DNA from 3 places in the Maridesulfovibrio pacificus genome. Region 2 is predicted to be linked to each of the others. Evidence: riboswitches for the same ligand, from Rfam matches in the RefSeq annotation. Region 2 holds a riboswitch; each other region holds the start of a gene.

Region 1 (7,437 bases), 1.4 Mb from region 2:
CGTTGCTCAAGGAAATTGGTTTGGATTGGACTCGTTTTAGCAAAGTTTCCGAACTGGCCCGTAAGCGTAAGCTTTGGGCAGAAGGGAGGGCGTTGGCAACGACCTTCGCTGAAGTTATTGATGGTCTGGAGGTTCGTTATGACAATTGAGGTAACGAATCTTTCATTCAGCTACGAGTCCGGAGTTGAAGCTCTTAAAGATATTTCATTGATCCTTAATCAGGGCGAAATCGTAGCTTTGCTGGGGCATAACGGCTCCGGTAAAAGCACACTGGTGCGTCATTTTAACGGACTTCTGCATCCATCAAGCGGCAGTGTTAAAGTTAATGGCATTTCAACAGTGGAGGAGAAAGTTTCCCGGCTGGCGGGAACGGTAGCCATGCTTTTCCAGAATCCCGATGATCAGATCTGCAAGGCAACTGTTTGGGATGAAATCACTTTCGGACCGAAAAATTTGGGGTATGAGACTAAGCGTATCCAAGAACTGGGCGAGAAATTTTTGTCTTCACTGGGGCTACAGGAACTGAAGGATTGCAATCCTCATGATCTTGGTTTCAGCGAACGTAAACGTCTGGTCATGGGTTCGGTTCTGGCAATGGATACGGCCATAGTGGTTTTTGATGAACCGACTGCCGGACTTGATCCGCGTGAAATTATGATGCTCGAGAGCGAAATTCGTAAGCTTAGGAATGCAGGGCGGACAGTAGTGATCATCAGTCACGATATGGATTTTGTGGCTGAGAATTGTTCAAGGGCCATTTGTCTTGAGAATGGAATAAAGCAGTTTGATGGTAAGGTCGCGAACCTTTTCATTAATAATGATTTGCTTGAGCGTTGCGGGCTGTTACCGCCACAGATTGTGCAGTTGAGCAACTATTATGGTTTGCAATTGGATGAAATTTCCCCGCAGGGGTTCATGGAAAAATTGCTGTCCTAAGCAGTCTTGCCAAGCCTTGCTCTCCTTGTGTAAAAAGCCCTCATGACACCTGCAATCAATATAGCTAAGAAAAAGAAAATAAAGTTTAAAGTCCACGAATATGAACATGATCCTTCTGCCGAGGCTTACGGCAAGGAAGCAGCGGAAAAGCTGGGCGTTGATCCTGAACGGGTTTTCAAGACGCTGGTAGCCGGAAGCGGGAAAGATCTTTTTGTCGCAGTAGTTCCGGTTATGAAAATGCTCGATCTGAAATCGCTGGCTAAGGCCGTGAAGGTCAAGAAAATCGCCATGGCTGATGTAAAGCTGGTTGAACGCATCACCGGATATGTGGTCGGCGGGGTAAGTCCGCTGGGCCAGAAAAAGTTATTGCCTACCGTAATTGATAAATCAGCAGAAAATTTCGAGACCATTTATGTCAGCGGCGGCAAGCGCGGCTTGGATATCGAGCTTAGGCCGCAAGATCTTGCAGGTTTACTGCGCGGTTCATTTGCCGAGATTGCAAGATAGTTTTTTACAACTAAAATAAGTTCTTACAGGCCCGTCCGGTTATATTCGGACGGGCCTGTTTTGTGGCAGGTTTTACTTCGGATAACAAATAGTTTGACAATCAAATTAAGTTGGCGATAAGTAGCTTGAAACGAGTTTAATTTGATTTTCAAACTATATGGAGTTCAAAGTGGATTTTGATTCAATCTTCCTGGTTGCCATGCAGTCCAGCCTGTTTCTCGGCCTCATTCACGGGATCAACCCTTGCGGTCATTCATGGCTGGTGCTGGCTCCTTTTGTTTACGGAGAGAAGAATGGCAAGCGGGTCTTTTCACTGACCAGCGCATTTATTCTGGGGACGACTCTCGCCTGCCTCGGTATCGGGCTTACTCTGGGGTCTATATCCTTGACCATTCCTGATTCGCTGACATACATCGTGGACATCATAACCGTGCTGATTCTGGTTCTTCTGGGGGCAATCCTGATTATCAAGCCGGAACTGCTGCATAGCCATGACCATGACCACGATCATGAACACGGGGAGCATAGCCATCATGATCACCATCAGCATGACCATGACCACCATCACCACGATCATGATCACGGCCATTCCCATCACAGTTGCGGATGTTCATGCAGTCACGGAAAAACAGCCTTAAGAAGCGTTACCTTTTGGGGACTTTTTTCCATCGGGTTTGTGAATATGATTGTGCCGTGCCCTACTGTGGCGATTATGTATAAGTACGCCCTTGATTCCGGCAGTGTCTTCAAGGGCACAGCGGTGTTCGCCAGTTATGCGGTGGGAACAGCCATTGCGCTTGCGGCAGTGATCTATGCCATTTACCGGGCGGCATCATTTGTACGCACCCTTGAGCAGGATTGGGTGGAGCCGCTGGTAATGCGAACTGCCGGGGTAATGACCATCGCTTTCGCGGTTTACAGTTACACAACTATTTAAATATATGAGGTGGATGTGCTCGACAAGCTCAACCATGCGGTGATTGAATTTTACGAAAAGCTTTCTTCATGGGAACACGATGTGGTCCGCGAAAAAGGACTGACTCTGCCCCAGATGCATACCCTTGAGGTACTCGGCATCCATAAGGCTATGCGTATGAAAGAACTGGCCCAGCGTATGGGTATTACCACCGGGACTTTGACTGTGCTGGTCGATCGCCTTGAGGATAAAGAGTTTGTCTGCCGTAAGCCGCACCAGACTGATCGCCGTTCCATCATTGTTGAACTTACCGGGACAGGGCAGGAAATGTTCGAAGAGCATGACCGCCTCCACCTACGGCTCATTGAGGAGTTGACCTCTGAATTTTCTGAAGAGGAAAAGGTGATCCTGCTCGGCTGTATTGAAAAAATGAATGGTGCTTTTTAGGAGCCGTATTTAGATTTACGAACATTTTATGAACAATTGTGGAAAACTTTTGTGCGTAATTATGAATCCCGCAATCTTTGTGATTGCGGGATTTTTTTATAATGACTGCCCGTATTTTGATTTTAATAACCGATTTTGGTTGAAAAGCATTCTCATTTTCATTAGTGCTGCTGAAATTGTTTTGAGTCGTATCAACTATATCCACTGAATGAAAATGAGAGTCGTTTTCTGTATAGAAGGGGCGGGGAATGAAATATACATTTAAATTATCGCATAAAATAGTGGCCGGGATGATGGTTTTTCTGTTTTGCGCACTGTGTCTGGGGGGTGTTTCCATTTATACTTTGCAGGAATTGACTGAGAAAATGGAAGATCGAAATAATCTTGATGAAATAATAAGTATTGGCATGGAGGCACAGTCTGAAGCTCTTGATTGGTTAACCCACCGTGAAGAGCTGTCCATGAAAGAGAAGGGTGCAGAGCCGGAAGTCCTGCAAAATTACAGAAAGATGAGCCGGAGCATGAATGAAAGACTGGATGCTGTTGCAAGCTCCGGTGTCGACGCACAGATGGTTGCATCTATCGCTGCTCTGAAAAGTTCGTTTAATAGCTTTGACCGAGGCTTTCAAAAGTTTCAGGGCCAGTTTAATGAAGGGGTGGGGCATGTAAAAAGATTGCGTGAAATCTCAGGTGAAATTCTGGGGCAGGCCATTTCTCTGCAGAAAAGCATTGCCCGTACAGCACGGAAGCAGGACAAGAATATTACTATTCTCCGCGAGCAGGTCCTTTCCCTGCATGTCGGTCAGGACTACGAGCAGCTTGCCCGTTCTCTTGCAGATTCTATGGAAGGTCTGGATGAACTCACTGCCAAACAAAAGGCTGCAGCCATCCTGCTCAATAAGCCGCTCGGTTTTCAGGAGATGGCGAAAGACTTCATTCTTTATAAAGATGCAGCAAGCGGATCAGGCTTGATCGTTGATATCGAAAAAGTAATGGGTATTGACCCTGATTCTAGCATGGGTGCTTCCTATCCTCAGTTTGCTCCTTTATTCAACAGTGGGCGCGAGGCTAGACTGTTCAAATCAATTGTATCTTCGACAGGAGAATATCTGGATATTTTTAAAGCCTACTACCACACCAGCCTTGAGATGAAGAACTCCATGCAGTCCATGGAAGATGCCAGAGAAAAACTTACGGAGTTGGAATCATCCATCCGTACGGAGCAGGCTGAAAGTTACAACCTACTTCAGCAAAAGGCGGTCTATGTGGTCTCCGTCCTTGGCGGGGTTGTGGCATTGATCGGTCTGCTGCTTATTCTGCTTAGCCGTTTGATGATTATAAAACCGTTACGCCGCATTATCGGTGAAATTTCTATGACCAGCCGAAATCTCGAAGCTGGGAAAGGTGATCTCACCCACCGCATAGAGCAAAGCGGAAACGGCGAATTGGGTGATCTTGCCGGAGCATATAACGGGCTGATGCATGTTATTGAGGAAGATAAGAAAAAAGTTGAAGAGGCAACTGCCGTTGCAGAGCGTGAGGCACAGTCTGCACATGAGGCCCTTGCAGGGTTGAGTGAAGCTCAGAAAGAAGCTGAAGATGCTCGCAGGCAGGGGGTTCTCGATGTGGTCCGCAATCTTGAGCAGATAGTCAGCGGTCTTTCAAATGCTTCTGAAGAGATCAGCACGAATGTTGAGGAGTCCAGTCAACGCGCCCGTGAGCAGCAGAGCAGTCTTTCTGAATCCACTTCCGCGCTCGACCAGATGACCCATTCTATTCAGGATGTGGCCCGCAGTTGTTCCGATGCCGTTGTCGGTGCCGGAGAGGCTATGGATACTGCCACTAAAGGTGCGGCAATGACCGGTAAGGCCATCAGTTCCATCTTCAGTGTTAAGGAACAGAGTGAGCAGCTTAAGGAAAACCTCAATGATATGAACGTACAGGTTGAGGATATCGGCCGGATTATGTCTGTGGTTAGCGATATCGCCGATCAGACCAATCTGTTGGCGCTGAATGCCGCTATTGAAGCTGCCCGTGCCGGGGATGCCGGTCGTGGTTTTGCCGTGGTGGCGGATGAAGTGCGCAAGCTCGCCGAGAAGACCATGGACGCGACCCGTGATGTTACTCTCGTGGTTGAGGCCATTCAGGAAAGCTCGCGCACCAATGTTCAGTCTATGGAAGAGGCCGCGCAGTCCGTGTTGGACAGCACTGAGCTTGCGGAGCAGGCAGGGGATGCGCTTGAGGAAATTGTCTCACTTGTGGGCGGAGTGACCGGACAGGTTCGAAATATCTCCGCAGCAGCGGAAGAACAGTCCGTTTCTTCCGACCAGATTAACTCATCCTCCAAGAGTATTAACCAAATGGCGCAGATGACAACGAAATCAATGGATAAAACACGTAAATCAGCTGAGGACCTTTCCGGTCTGGCTGCGGAGTTGCGGTCGCTTATCGACGGTTTACGTGAAGAGTGTCGTGCGTCTTAATTATTTAATCAAAAGAAAGCTGCTGTTGTTTTCAGGTGAAAAAATATTTCAGCCGGACAATTCTGTCCGGCTGAAATTGTGTGAAAATGAGTAGGAGATTTTGTCTCTAAATCAAGGCCTTAGATGGTTATGAACAACGAATGAACAACTGTGGAAAACTGCTGTCCCACACGAGTTAGCCCATATGGCTCTAGGGCTGAAATGGTGTTGACCAAGAAAAAGTCTAGAGAGTCTTGACCGAATTCATCAGTCTGGTAGACTGCTTCAAGTCGTCAGCACTTCAGGAATCCGTTTCTGCTTTCTGAGCATATGGAAACTGATTAGTCGGGAACCCGGTTTGAATCCGGGGCGGTTCTGCCGCTGTCAGGGAAGCATTTTGTGTGATCCTGAGCCAGCACCCCGGCCTGAAGCATGCCTGCCCGGTGCTCCCTGCAAATTCATAGGTATGAGTTTGTTCTGTGGATGTCACCCCAGAATGGCAGGTCGGTTCAAACTGACCGGAATTTTATGTTTCTGACTTTTTTTCCGGTTCCAAAAGTCCTGCAGGATGCACCTATTGGGTCCCCTGCGTCAAAATGCACACCACCATAAGACACGGTTCAGCCGTGTGCTTGCAATCTGGGGAGGTTGCTTCCTTTTCTGCGTTCTTTTTTCGGCGCAGGTGGTGATGTGTGCGGACAAATTTTACAGGTAGCTAAATGCCCAAACAAATTCTCAAACGTGACGGTTGTCTCGAATCCTGGTCCACTGAGCGAATCTCAGAAGCAATTTTTAAAGCTTTGAAAGCAAGTGGTATCAAAGATCCTCTGCTGAGTAAGCGCCTTGGCCGCAAGGTTGAGCAGAAGCTCGCTGATGTTGATGTCCCTGAACAGGAAATGGTTCAGGACATGGTTCAGCTCGTTCTTATGGAGAACCGTCTTTATTCTGTAGCCGAACGCTACATCATATATCGTGAAAAACGCCGTGAACTGCGCCGTCAGGATGAAACCTATCTCGATATCGCCGGAACCATTGAAAGTTACCTTGACCGTTCCGACTGGCGTGTAAATGAAAACTCCAACATGGGCCATTCCTTTCAGGGATTGATGCTGCACATGTCCGGAGCGGTTCAGGCTCGTTACTGCCTTGAAAAATATCCCGAGGAAATCAGGCTTGCTCACGAGCATGGCTATTTCCACATTCATGATCTTTCTTTCGGTCTTGCCGGATACTGCGCGGGTTGGTCCCTGCGTGACCTGCTGCTGGATGGCTTCGGTCTTAAGGGACGTTGCTCTTCCGGTCCGGCTCGCCATTTTGATTCCATCACCGGACAGATGGTCAACTTCCTCGGCACCCTTCAGAACGAGTGGGCCGGTGCGCAGGCTTTCAACAACGTTGATACCTACCTCGCTCCCTTTGTTCGTCATGATGGTCTGGACTATGATCGTGTGAAGCAGATGGTGCAGAAGTTGATTTTCAACCTGAACACCACCTCCCGCTGGGGCGGCCAGAGTCCGTTCACCAACTTTACCTTTGATATGGTTCCGCCAAAGCACATCGCTAATGAGCCGGTAATCATCGGTGGTGAGTTCCAGGATACCACTTACGGTGAGTACCAAGAGGAAATGGAGATGATCAACCGTGCGTTCGTTGAAGTCATGCTTGAAGGTGACTCCGATGGCCGTATCTTCTCCTTCCCCATTCCCACCTACAACGTTACCCCGGATTTCCCGTGGGAAAGTGAAGTGGGCGAGCTGCTGCTGCAGATGACCGCCAAGTACGGCGCACCTTATTTCCAGAACTTCATCAACTCCGACCTCAACCCCGAGGACGTACGCTCCATGTGCTGCCGTCTGCAAATGGACCTGCGTGAAATCCGCAAGAAAACCGGCGGCCTGTTCGGCGCTGGAGATCTTACCGGTTCCATCGGTGTTGTTACCCTGAACCTGCCCAAGCTGGCTTATCTCGCACAGGGTGAGGAAGATTTCCTCGACCTGATCACCGAGTACGCCTCTCAGGCCAAGGATTCTTTGGAGTACAAGCGCAAGCTGGTTACCGCCAACTTTGAGAACGGCATGTTCCCCTTCTCTCAGCGTTACCTGAAGAATGGTTTCAAAGGTCATTTCTCCACCATCGGCCTGATCGGTGGTAACGAAGCCTGCCACAACC
Region 2 (7,437 bases):
TGGAATCGGCACCCAGACCGAGGTTTCGCATGCCCTTGGTAAGGGCGATCTGGAAAGAGCTTCATCCCTTGGCTGGATGGCGGCGGGCCTTTCTGCCGTAATTGGGCTGGTGTTGATGCTTGCAGTCTTTCCATTTTTAGGGAGCATTTCCGGATTGATGGGCGGTGAAGGTGCTGTCCGCGATCTGGCCGTGGATTATATGAGCTACCGTCTGCTGGGGGCTCCGGCGGTACTGGTGGTGCTTTCCTGTTTTGGATCTTTGCGCGGTTATCAGGATATGCGCTCTCCGCTGTGGATTGCGCTGGGTATGAATGCCATCAACGTTGTACTGGATTGGTGCCTTGTTTTCGGCAAGGGGCCGTTTCCGGTTATGGGAGTCGGTGGTGCTGCGCTGGCAAGTGCCATCAGCCAGTGGATCGGAGCGGTCTGGGCTGTGCTGGTAGTGCGCAAGCATTACGGCTTTAATACCGGATTCAGCCTTGCGGATGCCCGCAGGCTTTTTGTTATCGGCGGAGATATGTTCGTTCGCACTGGCTGCGTTTGTCTGTTCCTGCTGCTTTGTACCCGCTTTGCCACCAAAGCCGGAGCGGAATCCGGGGCCGCGCATCAGGCTATTCGCCAGTTCTTCGTTTTTCTGGCCCTTTTTCTGGATGCTTTCGCCATCAGCGGGCAGTCGCTGGTAGGCTATTTTGTGGGCCGTGCTGATCGGGCTACAGCGCGTAAAGTTGCCTCTCTGGTTTGCAAATGGAGTTTTGGGACCGGTGTGTTGCTGACTATCGGTATGTATCTGGGTCAAGAGCCTGTGGCCTGGTTGCTGGTACCGGAAGAAGCTGCTGCGGTTTTTGGACCGGCATGGCTGGCGGTTACATTCCTGCAGCCCATTAATGCGCTTTCTTTTGCCACGGACGGAATTCATCTGGGAACAGGAGATTTTCGCTATCTGCGTAATGCCATGCTTACGGCAGTATTGATGAGTGCGACGGTTCTTTTTGTGGTAGATTGGATTCATCCGCAGCAGATGTTGTTTTGGATTTGGATTGTGGCCGGATTATGGACCACACTGCGCGCTTTGCTTGGGATGATCCGCATCTGGCCCGGAATCGGTGATGGGCCGCTAGCTGTACGCTGATATTGACATACTAAGTGAACAATCATATTTAGCTTTTGCCTGAGGCGCTCTCACGAGCTTAATAGGGAATCCCGTTAAAGTCGGGAACGGACCCGCCGCCGTGAGTCCTTAACGGTTTTACCCCGTGTGGCCGGAATAAATCCGGTCCTGTGTGCCACTGAATAAATTTTCGGGAAGGCCGGGTGAAATGGGACGAGTCGGAAGACCTGCCCGGGTGCAAATCACGATCATTCTGACGGATAACGGGGCTTTTACCTGTCAGAAATCACTGCGCAATTTTATGTGTGCGGTGCCGCTATTTTTAAGCCCCCCAAATTTGAGGAGACTGTTATGCAGTACCGTTTTGGGGACAAATTCAAGTTCATCCCCGCATTTCTTCTGGTTTGTTTTCTGTTAATCCCTTCATTTGCCATGGCCGGACATGGCGATGCAAAGCCTGTTAAAAAAGGTATTTTGATTGCAGCTTTCGGTTCCAGCATGCCTGAAACCAAGCCTGCATTTGATGCCATTGATAAGGCTGTGAAAGAGACTTTTCCCGGCGTGCCTGTGCGTTGGGCATATTCTTCCGCGATTATCAGGAACATTCTGTCTAAAGAAGGCCGTGGAGTTGATTCTCCGGTAATGGCCATGACCAGAATGATGGATGAAGGTTTTACTCATGTGGCAGTGCAGTCCCTGCACACCATCCCCGGTGAAGAATTTGAAGGTATCTACGACACTGTAAAAAGGTTCGAAGGTATGCCTAAAGGCATGACCAAAGTGACTGTTGGTAAGCCGCTTCTTTATTCTGACGAAGACATGCAGCGTACCGTAAAAGCCATTATCGCCAACATCCCCAAGGATCGTAAGGCCAAGGATGCTGTTGTGCTGATGGGGCATGGCACCCACCATGCTGCCAACATCTACTATCCCGCTTCTCAGGATTACTTCTCCAAAGTTGATCCCAAGATTTTTGTAGGCACTGTTGAAGGTGCTCCTTCTCTTGATGATGTGAAAGTTTTGCTCAAGAAGAGCAAGGCTAAGAAAGTCTATCTCATGCCCTACATGTCTGTTGCCGGTGACCATGCCCGTAACGATATGGCTGGTGATGAAGCTGACTCATGGAAATCCGAATTGTCCAAGCTGGGCTATAAGTGCGTTCCCGTACTCAAGGGGACAGCCGAATTCCCGCAGGTTCTGGATATCTGGGTTGACCACCTCAAGGTTGCTTTCAAGCACCTTGGTGACCACTAATTAAATCGGGCGGTGAAGATGGTTTTTTCAGGCAATAGAAGAGCACTGGCAGTTTGTGTGCTGTCATTTCTTGTGCCGATTTCCATCTTTGCCGCCTGTCTTTTCGGGGCCTACGGGACTGAGCCGACGCAGGTGCTTGCGGTATTCAAATCCGTTCTTGGAATCGGCGCACAAAAGGTAGATCAGGCCCTTTCTTTTATTATTATTGATTTACGCTTGAGCCGGGTTTGTCTGTCGTTTCTGGTGGGCATGTCTTTGGCTGTAGCCGGGACTGTCTATCAGGGAATCCTGCGTAACCCGTTGGCTGACCCGTTTACTCTTGGGGTGAGCAGTGGGGCGGCTTTCGGGGCCAGTCTGGCGATTTTTTCCGGCTCGACCATGCTGGGTGCGGAGCTTTGGACCAGATTCGGGAATCTTTTCCTGCCGCTGGCAGCTCTTGCCGGAGCGATGGCTGCACTCGGTGCGGTGCTCATGCTCGGGCGCATCGGTGGAAGGCTTCGCCGGGAAACCATGGTCCTTGCCGGGATTGTGGTGGCGACTTTTCTTTCTGCGCTAATTTCCCTGCTTAAGTCCCTTGATGAAGAGTCCGTTACCTCTATTGTTTTTTGGATCATGGGCAGCTTTCAGGGGCGTGGCTGGGATCACTTGCAGCTGTTTCTGCCGTACTTTATCGCTGGCATGATTCCGCTGGTTTATTATTCCCGCGAGCTGGATATCCTCTCACTAGGTGAGACTCAGGCCCGCCATCTTGGCATGGATGTTTCCAAGGTGCGTATGGCTCTGCTGATCGGTTCAGGTCTATTGACCGGGGCGGCGGTGGCTGTTTCAGGGATCATCGGGTTTGTGGGACTGATTGTGCCCCATCTGGTGCGTATGTTTCAGGGCGCGGAGCACAGGCCGTTGCTGATTTCTTCTTCCCTTTTGGGCGGATTACTTTTGGTCTGGTCTGATGTCATTGCCCGTTCGCTGCTTTCCGGTGGTGAAGAACTTCCGGTGGGCGTTGTAACTGCGTTGCTCGGCGGGCCGTTTTTCTGCATTGTACTGCGTTCCGGTTTTAAAGGAGGCAGCGCATGATCAGGATCACGGATCTGAAAGCCGGATATGCAGGGCGTGAAGTCCTGCACGGGATAAACCTCGATTTGCCCACTGGTTCCATGACCGCCATCCTTGGACCCAACGGTAGCGGCAAGACGACTCTTGTTTCATCTATTTCCGGGGTGCTTTCTCCACTGGAGGGCCGGATTGAGATTGAGAGACGGGAGGTCAACGAATACCGCCCACGAGAACTGGCCGGTATCATGGCTGTACTCCCGCAAAGGGTGGACCCCGCTTTCGGGCTGACCGTGAAGTCCATGGTCATGATGGGGCGTTATGCTCACGGTTCCGGCTTTTTCGGTTATGATGCCGAAGACGAAAGTATTTGCGTCGAGGCCATAAAGCGAGTCGGTATAAGTCATTTGGTTGAGCGTTCGGTTGCCGAGCTTTCCGGAGGTGAATTTCAGCGGGTGCTCATGGCTCGCACTGTAGCGCAGCAGGCCCGGATTATGGTGCTGGATGAAGCTTCATCAGGTGTGGACGTCGCTGGGAAAATCGAGCTTTTTGATCTGCTGAAAAGTATGAACCGCGATGGCGCAACAATCGCCTGCGTGATCCATGATCTTAATCTCGCAGCTCTGTATTTTGACCGTCTTGTCTTTCTGCGTAAGGGAAATTTGGTATTGGACGGTTCGCCTGCGGAAGTTATGACAGAGGATAATATTTCAAATGTTTATGAAACATCTGTGGCGGTTGTTGAGCATCCGCGTCTCGGCGTTCCGCAGGTTCTTTTTTCTCCTGCTACTGATTAGTTTAGCAGGAACTGCGTCCGCGGGGCAGGCAGCGCTTTCCATTACTGATGATTTCGGTAATGAGGTGACCTTGCAGGCTCCGGCAAAGCGTATTGTGGCCCTTTACGGCTCATTCAATGAGATTTTGTACGCTATGGACCTTGGGGATAGGCTGGTGGCCCGGACAGCTGCAGACCATTACCCGGAGCAGATTGCGTCGCTGCCGTCCATAGGTACGCACATGCGGCCTAACCCGGAACTGATCGTAGCCCTGAAGCCTGATCTTGTTTTGCAGATGGCCGGAAGGTCTCAGGCGGCAACAGCTCTCGAACCGCTTAAAACAAGGGGCATTCCTTGCGCTATGTTCAAGGTTGCCTCGTTTGAGGAAATGTTTTCTATGGTACGTAGACTCGGTATGCTTACCGGGGAACCCGAGTCAGCTTCTGGTTTAGTTGAGTCCATGAATGCGAGGCTGGATGCGGTGTTGCAAAAGAACGTTACTTCATCCGCGCTGCCGTCAGTTTTTTTTGAAATACGTTATCCCAATCTGCTGGCAGCAGGGCAGGGATCGATAGTTAATGACATAATCCGCCATGCCGGAGGAATTAACTGCATCAGCAATCATAAAAAGATTGTGCGTATGGGCGAGGAAGAGCTGATGAGGCTTAACCCGCGAACTTATGTTTATCAGAGCGGACGGATGAATCCTTCTCCGGTCAGGCCAGATGAACGCAGTCATTTTAAGTTAATTGATGCGGTGCGTAATGAACGAATTTTAAAGGTGGACGAGTCGGTCTTTTCCCGGCCCGGTCCCAGAAATGTGGAAGCCGTGGAGATTCTTGCGGACTTCCTCTTTAATAACAAAGAGAAGTAAATGAGTAATTCTGGAAAAATATATGGTATCGGGGTCGGTCCCGGTGATTCTGATCTGCTGACCGTTAGGGCGGTGCGGGTACTTGAGAAAGTTGATGTGGTTTTCGCTGCTTCTTCCACTAAAAACGAGTATTCCCATTCCCTTGAAATTGCCTCTGAATTTGTGCGCGATGATTGTGAGGTGGTTAAGCTTGGTTACCCAATGACTCGCGATAAGGATGTTCTGAGCGAGGCATGGGAAGAAAACTGCCGTATCGCCTGCGATATGCTCAAAGGTGGTAAAACAGCGGCCTTTTTGACCCTTGGTGATCCCCTGATTTATTCCACTTTCGGCTACATGATGCAGACCATGAAGCAGCTGTGTCCTGATGTGGAATTTGAGGTTGTGCCGGGCATTACTTCGTATCAGGCCGCTGCAGCAAGATCGCAGCAGGTGCTGGTTGAGTCTGGTCAAAACCTACTTCTTACATCCGGGGTTGCCGATCCTGAAAAGTTCGCCAAGTCTTTGGATAATGTGGATAATGCCGTGATTCTCAAAGCCTATCGCAACTTCCCTGAACTGCGCGATACCGTTAAGGAAATGGATAAGATGGACGTAAAATTTTACACCCGTCTGGGGCTGGATGGCGAGGCCATTTATCTGGATATCAATGAGGTTCCTGAAAAAACGAACTATCTTTCACTTATGCTGCTGACTGCGCGTAAGTAGTAATGTTTATATTTAAAAAATAACAGGCCGTGAATCCATCGAGATTCACGGCCTGTTTTTCTTAGCTCTTAATAATCGGTGTCCCTGTTTCCTGTAGGTCTTTTTGCAGCAATTCGCGCATGCGTTTGCAGATGGGACCGGGGCGGACATCGTGGATGGGTTTTTTATTGTAGCGAACAACCCCTACGGCATCGATTGATGTGCCGCAGATGATGACCTCACGGGCCAGCAGGATGTCTTCTTCTGAGATGGCCCTGAAATCAACTTCAATTTCGTCTTCAATGAGCTGAAGGGCGCGGGCAATGGTTGTGCCTGCCAGAGAATTGGTAAATTTAGGGGTATACAGCTTGCCGTCCTGAGCGACAATGCAGACATTTTCGGTTGCACCTTCAGCGAGGAAGCTGAGGGCATCGAAGCAGAAGGGAACGTCAAATCCTTCCTCTTTGGCGTTAATCTTCATCATTACGTTGGGCAGGTAATCGATGGATTTGATTGTTGCCAGATAAGGTTGCTTAGCCGGAACCTTGCTTCTGAAAGCGGTTACTCCTTTTTCGTACCATGATTCAGGCTTGGGCTCGAGTTTGTAGACTACAATGTACAGAGACGGAACCGGACATTCATAAGGAGTGATGCCGAATCCGCCGGGGCCGCGTCCAAGCATTACCCGGACCATACCGGAATCAACACCGGATGCTCCCGCTACCTCTAGAATGATTTCTCTAAGTTCATCCCATGAGCAGGGCGGTTCCAGGCTGATTGTGCGTGCAGAACGTTTCATGCGGCGCAGGTGCGGTTCAAGCTGGTATAGTTTGCCGTCTACGAACTTCATGCTTTCAAATACACCATCTCCGCGATGGACCAAGTGGTCATCCCAAGGCATGAGCATGAGTTTCGGGTCAGTGCAGACCAATCCGATGCGGTGTTCGTAAAATGCGCAGATCTTTTCGGTTCCCGCACGCATGGCGGAAAGCATGGCATCAATATATTCGTTGCTGTCTACTTTTTTAATCAATTCCGGACTCCGTAAATTTATTTAAACCCCGTCAGGGATCATAACCGCCATAAGCCTTGCAGAAATATTCATTAACAAAGCCTTGTTATACTATCGCCAAAGGACAATCTTCCGCAAGTGGGAATACAGAATAAAAAAGCGGTGAAGTTTTAATAAACTTCACCGCTTTTTAAAATTATAGGTAGCTATTATGCTATTTTACACGAACCAGATCGCGCTCGATGAGAGTCTCGGCGATCTGTACGGTGTTCAGTGCAGCACCTTTGCGGATGTTATCGGAAACAATCCACATGTTCAGGCCGTTTTCGATGGTTTCGTCTTCGCGGATACGTCCGACGAATACATCATCTTCACCAGTGGCGTCGATAGCCATGGGATAGAGGTTCTTCTCAGGGTAGTCCACAACGGTGATGCCGGGGAAGCTGGAAAGCATGTTGCGGCATTCCTCAACAGTAACTTTTTCCTCGGTTTCGATGTTGACTGACTCGGAGTGGCTGTAGAAAACAGGTACACGCACGGTAGTCGCGGTGAGCTTGATGGAGTCATCGCCCATGATCTTCTTGGTCTCGTTGACCATTTTCATTTCTTCTTTGGTGTAGCCGTTATCCATGAAAACATCGATGTGCGGCAGGCAGTTGAAGGCGATCTGGTGCGG
Region 3 (7,437 bases), on a different contig from region 2:
TGTATTGAGTGACGGTAATGATCTATATAGCAGACTGACTTCAATGTTGTTCAGGATCAGGGCAGTTTTTTCAAATTTATTTGTGTTGAGAAAATCATAAAGCGGGGTCTGTATATTCCCATTTTTTTCTGTTCTCAGAATGCTGGATGCAGACGCCGGATCAATTAATATTCTAGTGAAATTATGTGTCTGGAAGGGCAGGGTCGTCAGATATCTTTTGCCTTTGCGATTAATTGTATTGTGCAGGAAAAAGTGCAGCTCAGGGTGAATCCGCAAGGATCTTCTGGAAGCTATGAATATATAATTATCCTGTGCAGCTATGGATCTATCTATCGTATTGGCCATATTTTTAGCCAACAGGGTGTCAGGCTTTAGTTGTCCATTCGTATCAACGTCCGGTGTGGCATTGAAATAGAATGGATAAAACAGCAGCATGCCCCCAAATGCTATTGCGAGGAATTTAGCCGGTTTTTTATATAGCTTCAGCCCCGCCAGGCCTATGGTTATCGATAAGGCAAAAGTCGCAATAGCAAAAGGAATAGCCTGAGTTTGGAAATCGCTGATCTGTGCATTGCGCCACAGGTTTACGGATATTTGACCGCTGTAGAGGACTATGACTCCTATCACAGTTGGGATAAGGGCCACCAGCACGGTGCAAGCGTAAAATATTTTTTTGAATAGTCCTTCCCGCTTGGCAGTAAGTATCCAGTTTACTGCTATTATTGATAGAATTGGCATTAGTGGTAGAAAATAGCGGTGCGCCCTGAGCCTGAAGACAAACATATTCAGCAGCAGGTAGAATAGGCCGCTCCAGAGCAGATAAATTGTATCTCCGGTCCGGTCTTCCTTGTAGCGTAAAAGGAAGTATATTGCGCAAAGGCCGAAAATTCCCAGTGGGAAGAAGACGATACCTGTCTCATAAAGATAAAAGCCGATACTCTGCAGGTGATGGAGCAGAACCGGGGTTTTGTATGTCGTGTTCTGCGAAACATCATTGAGCATGCCGGACAGATAATCCATGCCGGATGAACTTGCTGCGGCAAGCCATAATATGAACGGCAGGCAGGCCATTAGTGCCAGCAGAACTGGCGCGGCTTCTTTTTTCAGGGTCTCCGGTATAGCACGGTAGAATGGTATCGTTCTACGTGATTTATTCCTGAATATTTCCGCCAATAAATATCCGGCCAGTGGCGGCAGGGCAAAAGGTCCTTTGCTCAGGACTCCAAGGCCCAAGGCTATGCTTGCCCCTGAAAGATTCAATAGCCCTCGTTGACCCTGCAATCGGCGTAAATAGAAAAAACTGCTCCACGTAACAGCCGCCGTATAGATGATATCTGCCTTCAGCAGCATCCCTTCGATTTTAAACGGCGGGGCAACTGCCAGCAGTAATCCAGCAAACAATCCGCATTTTTCACCGCCAAGTCTCCTGCCTATCAGGTATGTGGCGGCTACAGTCATAGCAGAACCCAGTATTGCCGGAATTCGGGCGATAAATAGCTGTGTTCCCGTGCTGAATCCGGTGCCGAAGAAATCAATCACTGCGGCGGTCAACCAGTAAGGCAGAGGAGGCTTTTGCATCCGGGGCAGACCGCCGAACATTGGGTGCAGCCAATCTCCGCTGCGGGCCATTTCCATGGCGGCAGTGATATATTTGGGTTCATCAATGTCAAAGAAAAAAGGGCGCCACTCTCCCATGCAGGCAAAGCAGAAGGCGAAAAGGATCAGACATGTGAAAGCAAGCGGTCGCTGATATGTAGAATTTGAATCCATTAGTTAATTCTTTGCTGCTTCCAGATAAATTTTCTGAAATTCGGGTATTCCTACTTCCTCGGCCCAGTGCAGGTAGAGCGATTTGAGGAAATTGCGGCGCAACTGAGGTGCTGCGGCGATACGGTTATTAATGGCCGCTTCTACGTCCATTTCTTCAATTACATTGTGCAAAGTCAGTGCCCTGTGGATGATACGGTGCGAGCTTTCGATCAATTCATTGCCCTGACGAGCAAGACGTTCACGTAATTCTTCGTCAGCCATTAGAAGAGCATATTTTTTCAGAAGGTCTTCAACGTTGTTGGGTTCATAGGTCAGCAGATGAACTCCATCCTCAAAAATATCAAAGAATCCGTTTTCGATTTTGGGAGTCAACAGACATGCGCCGCAGGCGAGGGCCTCAAATACCCGGAAGTTGAGGTCGCCGCGTTCGGCAATGTTGAGCACTACTTTTGCTTTGGGGAAAAGTTTGCTGAAATCGCCTTTGGTAATGTGCAGACCGGGGACATGCTCAGCTACTTTATCGAGAAAAATTTTTCTTTCCGGGGTCAATTCCGCACTTACATTACCTACAAAGAGCAGGTCCCATTCTTTTTGTGTTTCGGATGGAACATGGTAGTCCATAACAATAGGCGGGAACCAGAGCAGGCGGGAGTCTTTCAACCTTGGGTTGAAACGGTCCAAATGGTCTTTCAGGCTGACCAGACATATGTCGAACCCTTGAGCGTAAAAAGGATACCAACTGTGGATGTGGGTATCGATGCAGTGAAAAATGGTCAGGCAGGGATAGTTTTCCACCCCGGCCAGCGGCGGGGCAATGGACCGGTCGGCATAAACCACGGCAAAGGGTTCTGTTCCGGTTTTTTCAATGATGTCCTGCCATGTGAATACCTGTTGTCCCCGGATTGGAATATGGACTGTCTTGTAGCCCAGTTCATCCATTCCAGTCCGGAAAAAGGTATTACCGATCCATGCAATTATTTTGGGTTCTTGCTTACTCACAAGCGGAAAGTAGCAATTTATTCTGTTCTTTGAAAGAGGGGTAAATCAGCAACAGGCGGTTTATTTGAGCATGTTGAACAATGAAGGTTCATCAAGGTCGAGGGAAGGGGTGAATTTTACTCCAAAGACTGTCTCGTCCTGCCAAACGGTAACGGCTTTTTGGCTGCTGAGAAATCCGATTCTGTCATTGAAAATACAGCCGCGGATAAAGAGTTCATCGTCCAGCTTTATTCTCTCGGAATCATTCTCTGAATTAATTTTGAACTTCATTCCCCTTTTGGAAATATTGAGGATAGTGATATCTATATCTCCACCGGAAGTTGCAGCAACATCACATTGCCGGAAAAAGCTGTTGATGGAGTTCAGCTCAATCCTTGCGTGCTTTCGTCTATCTGATAACGTGTTCATATTCACCTCTCCTGCGGAACAGACTAAATTTTTAATAACTGCAAGTGAATTATTTTTTTTGTGTGGTGGTTTTGAGATATATTAGGCCTTTTAATCAGCAATCGGGTTTGCTTTTGCGATTAATATTTACAATCCAGAACTATTTCCCCCATTGAAATTGTTTTTACTCTTGGCTAAAGCCGTTAAAAAAGTTAAATGGTTATGCTATAGGAAAGTGTAATAATGCTTTTAATGCGGCCTGAATTTCAGGGGAGGTCGTAACTAATAAAGTCAGGAGAATAAGGTGAGGAAGTTACTCGTTGTTTTTGCATTGATCGGAATGATGCTTTCCGGGTGCGTATACGTAAATATGGATGTTGAGAATAAACCTGTTCCGGGTGCTGATTTCAATGGTTTGAAGACTTTTGCTTTTAAGCAGAAAAGTGAATCCAAGAAAGATCTGGAGGCTATTCTGCTTAACACTGCGAAACTGGAGCTTGAAGCAAAAGGGTTCAGCTATGATCCCAATTCACCGGATTTTATGGTTGTGGTGAATTTTGGTTCCAAGGCTTTTATGGAGCGGGGAGTAACTTACAAACGTGAAGCCTACGAATACGATTACATCAGTAAGACCAATACCGATATCGGGGTGGTTAAGACAGCTGATGCTCCTCGTGTGGACAACACTGTGCGTATCTATCTGATGACTCCCGAAAATGAAGGGATGAAGACCTACCTCTGGCGCGGTATGGCTACAAGTCAGGACCGCGAAGGTCTCGATATTGTAGGTAGATGTCTGGTTAAGGGGGCATTTTCTCAGTTCCCTGCTGCTAATGGAAAGTTCCGCGAAAAATTAAATGTTAGAGATTGCGAATAGTATAAATCAATAGCACAGATTTTATCCAAGGCCCCCGGAGTTTTTTCGGGGGCCTTTTTGTTTGGCTCAACAAAATCTTGCAGCAACCCTTGACTTTGGGGGTGAAGAATGTCATTTCTTCATCACTATATAACAATATTTTTATATATTGAATTTGATTTGTATGCGCCCGCAGGAAACGGAAGACGGTGAGAATCCGTCGCAGGCGCGCTGCTGTAACCGGGTAAATCAAGAAGGATATGGTGTCGGCCCACTGTTGGAAAACGGGAAGGAGCGGCACTGTGCGTCGAACAGGCCCGGAAGCCAGAAGACGTCCTGCAGGAGCAAGTGTCGGACCTCGCGAACAGGTCTGAGAACAGGGACAGTAGTCCCGCCGCTAAGCGGACACTTTTAATATGGAGAACTGCAATGCTGACGCACACACTAGGCTACCCAAGAATGGGCAGCAATCGCGAGCTTAAACGAAAGCTTGAATCCTACTGGAGAGGTGAAGCCGGGGCGGATGACCTAGCTTTGACCGCTAGAAAACTCCGTGAAGAGCACTGGGAAAACCAGAAGCAGGCCGGAGTTGATTTGCTGCCGGTGGGTGATTTCTCTTACTACGACCATATGCTTGATAATGCTGTGAGATTCGGCGTTATTCCTGCCAGATACAATGCGGAAGGCGCTAAGGCTTCCCTTGATGATTATTTCAGGATGGCCCGTGGCGAAGCTGGAGAAAACGGCGTGGCCGCCATGGAAATGACTAAATGGTTTGATACCAACTACCATTACATAGTGCCGGAATTCAGTAAGGATCAGGATTTTTTTCTTGCGGACGAAACCCTTCTTGGACAGGTGGAAGAAGCATCTAAGCTGGGACATAGAGTAAAGGCTGTTCTGCCCGGACCGCTGACTTTTCTGCTGCTGGGCAAATGCTCAGATCAGGAATTCGATCGCCTGGACCTGCTGGAAAAGCTTTTGCCTGCCTATGCGGAACTCATTGAGAAGCTTTCCGCTAAATGCGAATGGATTCAGTTTGATGAGCCTGTTTTGGCTCTTGATCTTGAAGAGTCTACACGCAAACTTTTCAATCCTGTTTATCGCACCCTCAAAGAAGCTGCATCAGATACAAAAATTTTGGTCGCTGCTTATTTCGGCGGTCTTGGAATCAACCTTGAAACGGCAGCATCTCTGCCTGTTGATGGTTTGCATGTGGACCTTGTGCGTGGAGCGCAGGATCTTGAGCCACTGTTAGCTAATATATCAGATAACTTGAGCCTTTCCCTCGGCGTAGTAGACGGCAGAAATATCTGGCGCGCTGATCTTGAGCGGGCTGTGGCTGCGGTTAAGTCCGCACATGTCATACTTGGCAAGGAACGTGTGCTGGTGGCTCCATCCTGCTCACTTCTGCATGTTCCCTTTGATCTTGATCTGGAAACAAAGCTGGACCCCGATATCAAATCATGGATGGCTTTTTCCCGTCAGAAATGTGCTGAAATCAGGATTATTGCAGATGCTGTAGAAGGGAAGGATGTAGAAGCTGTCCTTGCTGAGAATCGCAGGGTTCTAGAATCCCGCAAGATTAGCCCTAGAGTGCACAATCCAGAGGTTGCCCTGCGGCTGGCAGCGCTTCAGCCTGAAGATTACCGCCGTAATTCGGTTTATGAAAAACGTGCTGAAATTCAGCGAGATCTTGGTTTTCCTGTTCTGCCGACTACCACCATCGGTTCATTTCCTCAGACCCCGGAAGTGCGGTCCACCAGAAGCGGTTTCAAGAACGGGCGTATTGAACGTGCTGAATATGAAAGATTCATGCGCGAATACATTGAGGATTGCATCCGCCGTCAGGAGGAAGTCGGTCTTGATGTGCTGGTTCATGGTGAACCGGAACGTAACGACATGGTTGAGTATTTCGGGGAAAATTTTGACGGATACTGCTTCACTTCGAACGGTTGGGTTCAGAGTTACGGTTCCCGTTGCGTAAAGCCTCCGGTTATTTTCGGGGATGTTTCCCGTCCCTCGCCCATTACCGTGGAATGGATCAACTATGCCCGTTCTCTTTCTGATCGTGAGGTCAAGGGTATGCTTACCGGTCCGGTCACCATCCTTTGCTGGAGTTTCGTTCGTGATGACCAGCCGCGCAGTGAAACCTGCCGTCAGATAGCACTGGCAGTACGTGACGAAGTCGCAGACCTTGAAAAGAGCGGGGTCAAAGTCATTCAGATTGATGAACCTGCCCTGCGAGAAGGTCTGCCCCTGCGTAAGGGGGAGCAGCCGGAATATCTGAGATGGGCCGAAGAGTGCTTTCGTCTTTCCGCATCCTGCGTGGAGGATTCAACCCAGATTCACACCCACATGTGCTACTGCGAATTCGATGAAATCATCGATTCTATTGCAGCCCTTGATGCTGACGTTATCAGCATTGAGGCCAGCCGCAGCCGCATGGAACTTTTAGGAAGCTTTAAACGGTTCAGCTATCCCAATGAAGTTGGTCCCGGTGTTTATGACATTCATAGTCCTGCCATTCCAGCGGCCGATGATATGGCTCAGTTGCTTGAAAAAGCATTGGAAGTCATCCCCGCAGAGCGGCTCTGGGTAAACCCGGATTGCGGACTCAAGACCCGCAAATGGGATGAGGTTGTCCCGGCGCTTAAAAATATGGTTCAGGCGGCGGAAATTGTTCGCCGCAAGATTCAGTAAACAACAATAAATTTCCCGGGCCGTGTCTGCGGTCCGGGAATCAAGAAGATAATAAATGGAGAATTAAAATGCAGGTGGCCCAGAATATCAATGAAGCTGGACAGTTTTTTTCTTTTGAATTTTTTCCTCCCAAGGATAAATCCACATGGCCTGTATTTATGGAAAGGGCCGCAAGACTGGCCGCACTCAAACCTCTTTTTGCTTCAGTCACATACGGAGCAGGGGGCACCAGCCATGATAACTCTCTTGAGATTTGCTCCCTGCTTAAAAAAGATATGGGTATTGATATTATCGCCCATTTGACCTGTGTCGGTGCCAGTGAGCAGTCCATTGACGAGTTTGTTTCCCGCCTTTGTGAAACCGGGGTCTCGGATATTCTGGCTCTTGGCGGTGACGGGGTTAAAGATGTAAATGGAGAAGGACAAAGCCGTTTTTTTCACGCGTCCGACCTTGTGGAATATGTTGATGATAAATTTTCTGAAGTAGGGATTGCAGTGGCCGGATATCCCGGAGGTCATCCGGACTCACCTTCCATTGCCAAGGATATAGAAATCCATAACTCCAAGTTATCCAAGGGGGCGGATTTCACAATGACCCAGCTTTTCTTCGATAACAGGCTCTACTTTGATTACGTGGAGAGGCTGGCCGAACTTGGCAGTACTGCTCCGGTAATTCCCGGTGTTCTGCCCATCCAGTCTTTAAGTTCTTTGCGCCGGATCATG

What was found. A riboswitch is a leader RNA that binds a small molecule or an ion and turns the genes downstream of it on or off. The one in region 2 is predicted to bind cobalamin.
Region 1: it holds a riboswitch for cobalamin, as region 2 does, so the genes downstream of both, ACNI23_RS13780 (ribonucleoside triphosphate reductase) here and ACNI23_RS07145 (sirohydrochlorin cobaltochelatase) in region 2, are expected to answer to the same signal.
Region 3: it holds a riboswitch for cobalamin, as region 2 does, so the genes downstream of both, metE (5-methyltetrahydropteroyltriglutamate--homocysteine S-methyltransferase) here and ACNI23_RS07145 (sirohydrochlorin cobaltochelatase) in region 2, are expected to answer to the same signal.

Annotation. Positions count from the first base shown of each region.
Region 1 covers NZ_JBLZNE010000001.1:2,970,508-2,977,944, reverse strand. The annotation lists gene ACNI23_RS13810 (energy-coupling factor ABC transporter ATP-binding protein) at 1-149, shown strand, start outside; gene ACNI23_RS13805 (energy-coupling factor ABC transporter ATP-binding protein) at 139-936, shown strand; gene ybaK (Cys-tRNA(Pro) deacylase) at 979-1,443, shown strand; gene ACNI23_RS13795 (urease accessory protein UreH domain-containing protein) at 1,613-2,380, shown strand; gene ACNI23_RS13790 (MarR family winged helix-turn-helix transcriptional regulator) at 2,396-2,806, shown strand; gene ACNI23_RS13785 (methyl-accepting chemotaxis protein) at 3,055-5,289, shown strand; cobalamin riboswitch at 5,557-5,711, shown strand; gene ACNI23_RS13780 (ribonucleoside triphosphate reductase) at 5,988-7,437, shown strand, end outside.
Region 2 covers NZ_JBLZNE010000001.1:1,523,944-1,531,380, reverse strand. The annotation lists gene ACNI23_RS07150 (MATE family efflux transporter) at 1-1,129, shown strand, start outside; cobalamin riboswitch at 1,155-1,357, shown strand; gene ACNI23_RS07145 (sirohydrochlorin cobaltochelatase) at 1,460-2,362, shown strand; gene ACNI23_RS07140 (FecCD family ABC transporter permease) at 2,381-3,436, shown strand; gene ACNI23_RS07135 (ABC transporter ATP-binding protein) at 3,433-4,209, shown strand; gene ACNI23_RS07130 (ABC transporter substrate-binding protein) at 4,127-5,062, shown strand; gene cobI (precorrin-2 C(20)-methyltransferase) at 5,063-5,770, shown strand; gene ACNI23_RS07120 (aminotransferase class IV) at 5,832-6,782, opposite strand; gene ACNI23_RS07115 (aspartate-semialdehyde dehydrogenase) at 6,976-7,437, opposite strand, start outside.
Region 3 covers NZ_JBLZNE010000002.1:254,321-261,757, reverse strand. The annotation lists gene ACNI23_RS18640 (ArnT family glycosyltransferase) at 1-1,770, opposite strand, end outside; gene ACNI23_RS18635 (glycosyltransferase family protein) at 1,774-2,769, opposite strand; gene ACNI23_RS18630 (pilus assembly protein PilZ) at 2,830-3,177, opposite strand; gene ACNI23_RS18625 (DUF4136 domain-containing protein) at 3,461-4,033, shown strand; cobalamin riboswitch at 4,172-4,365, shown strand; gene metE (5-methyltetrahydropteroyltriglutamate--homocysteine S-methyltransferase) at 4,442-6,715, shown strand; gene ACNI23_RS18615 (methylenetetrahydrofolate reductase) at 6,784-7,437, shown strand, end outside.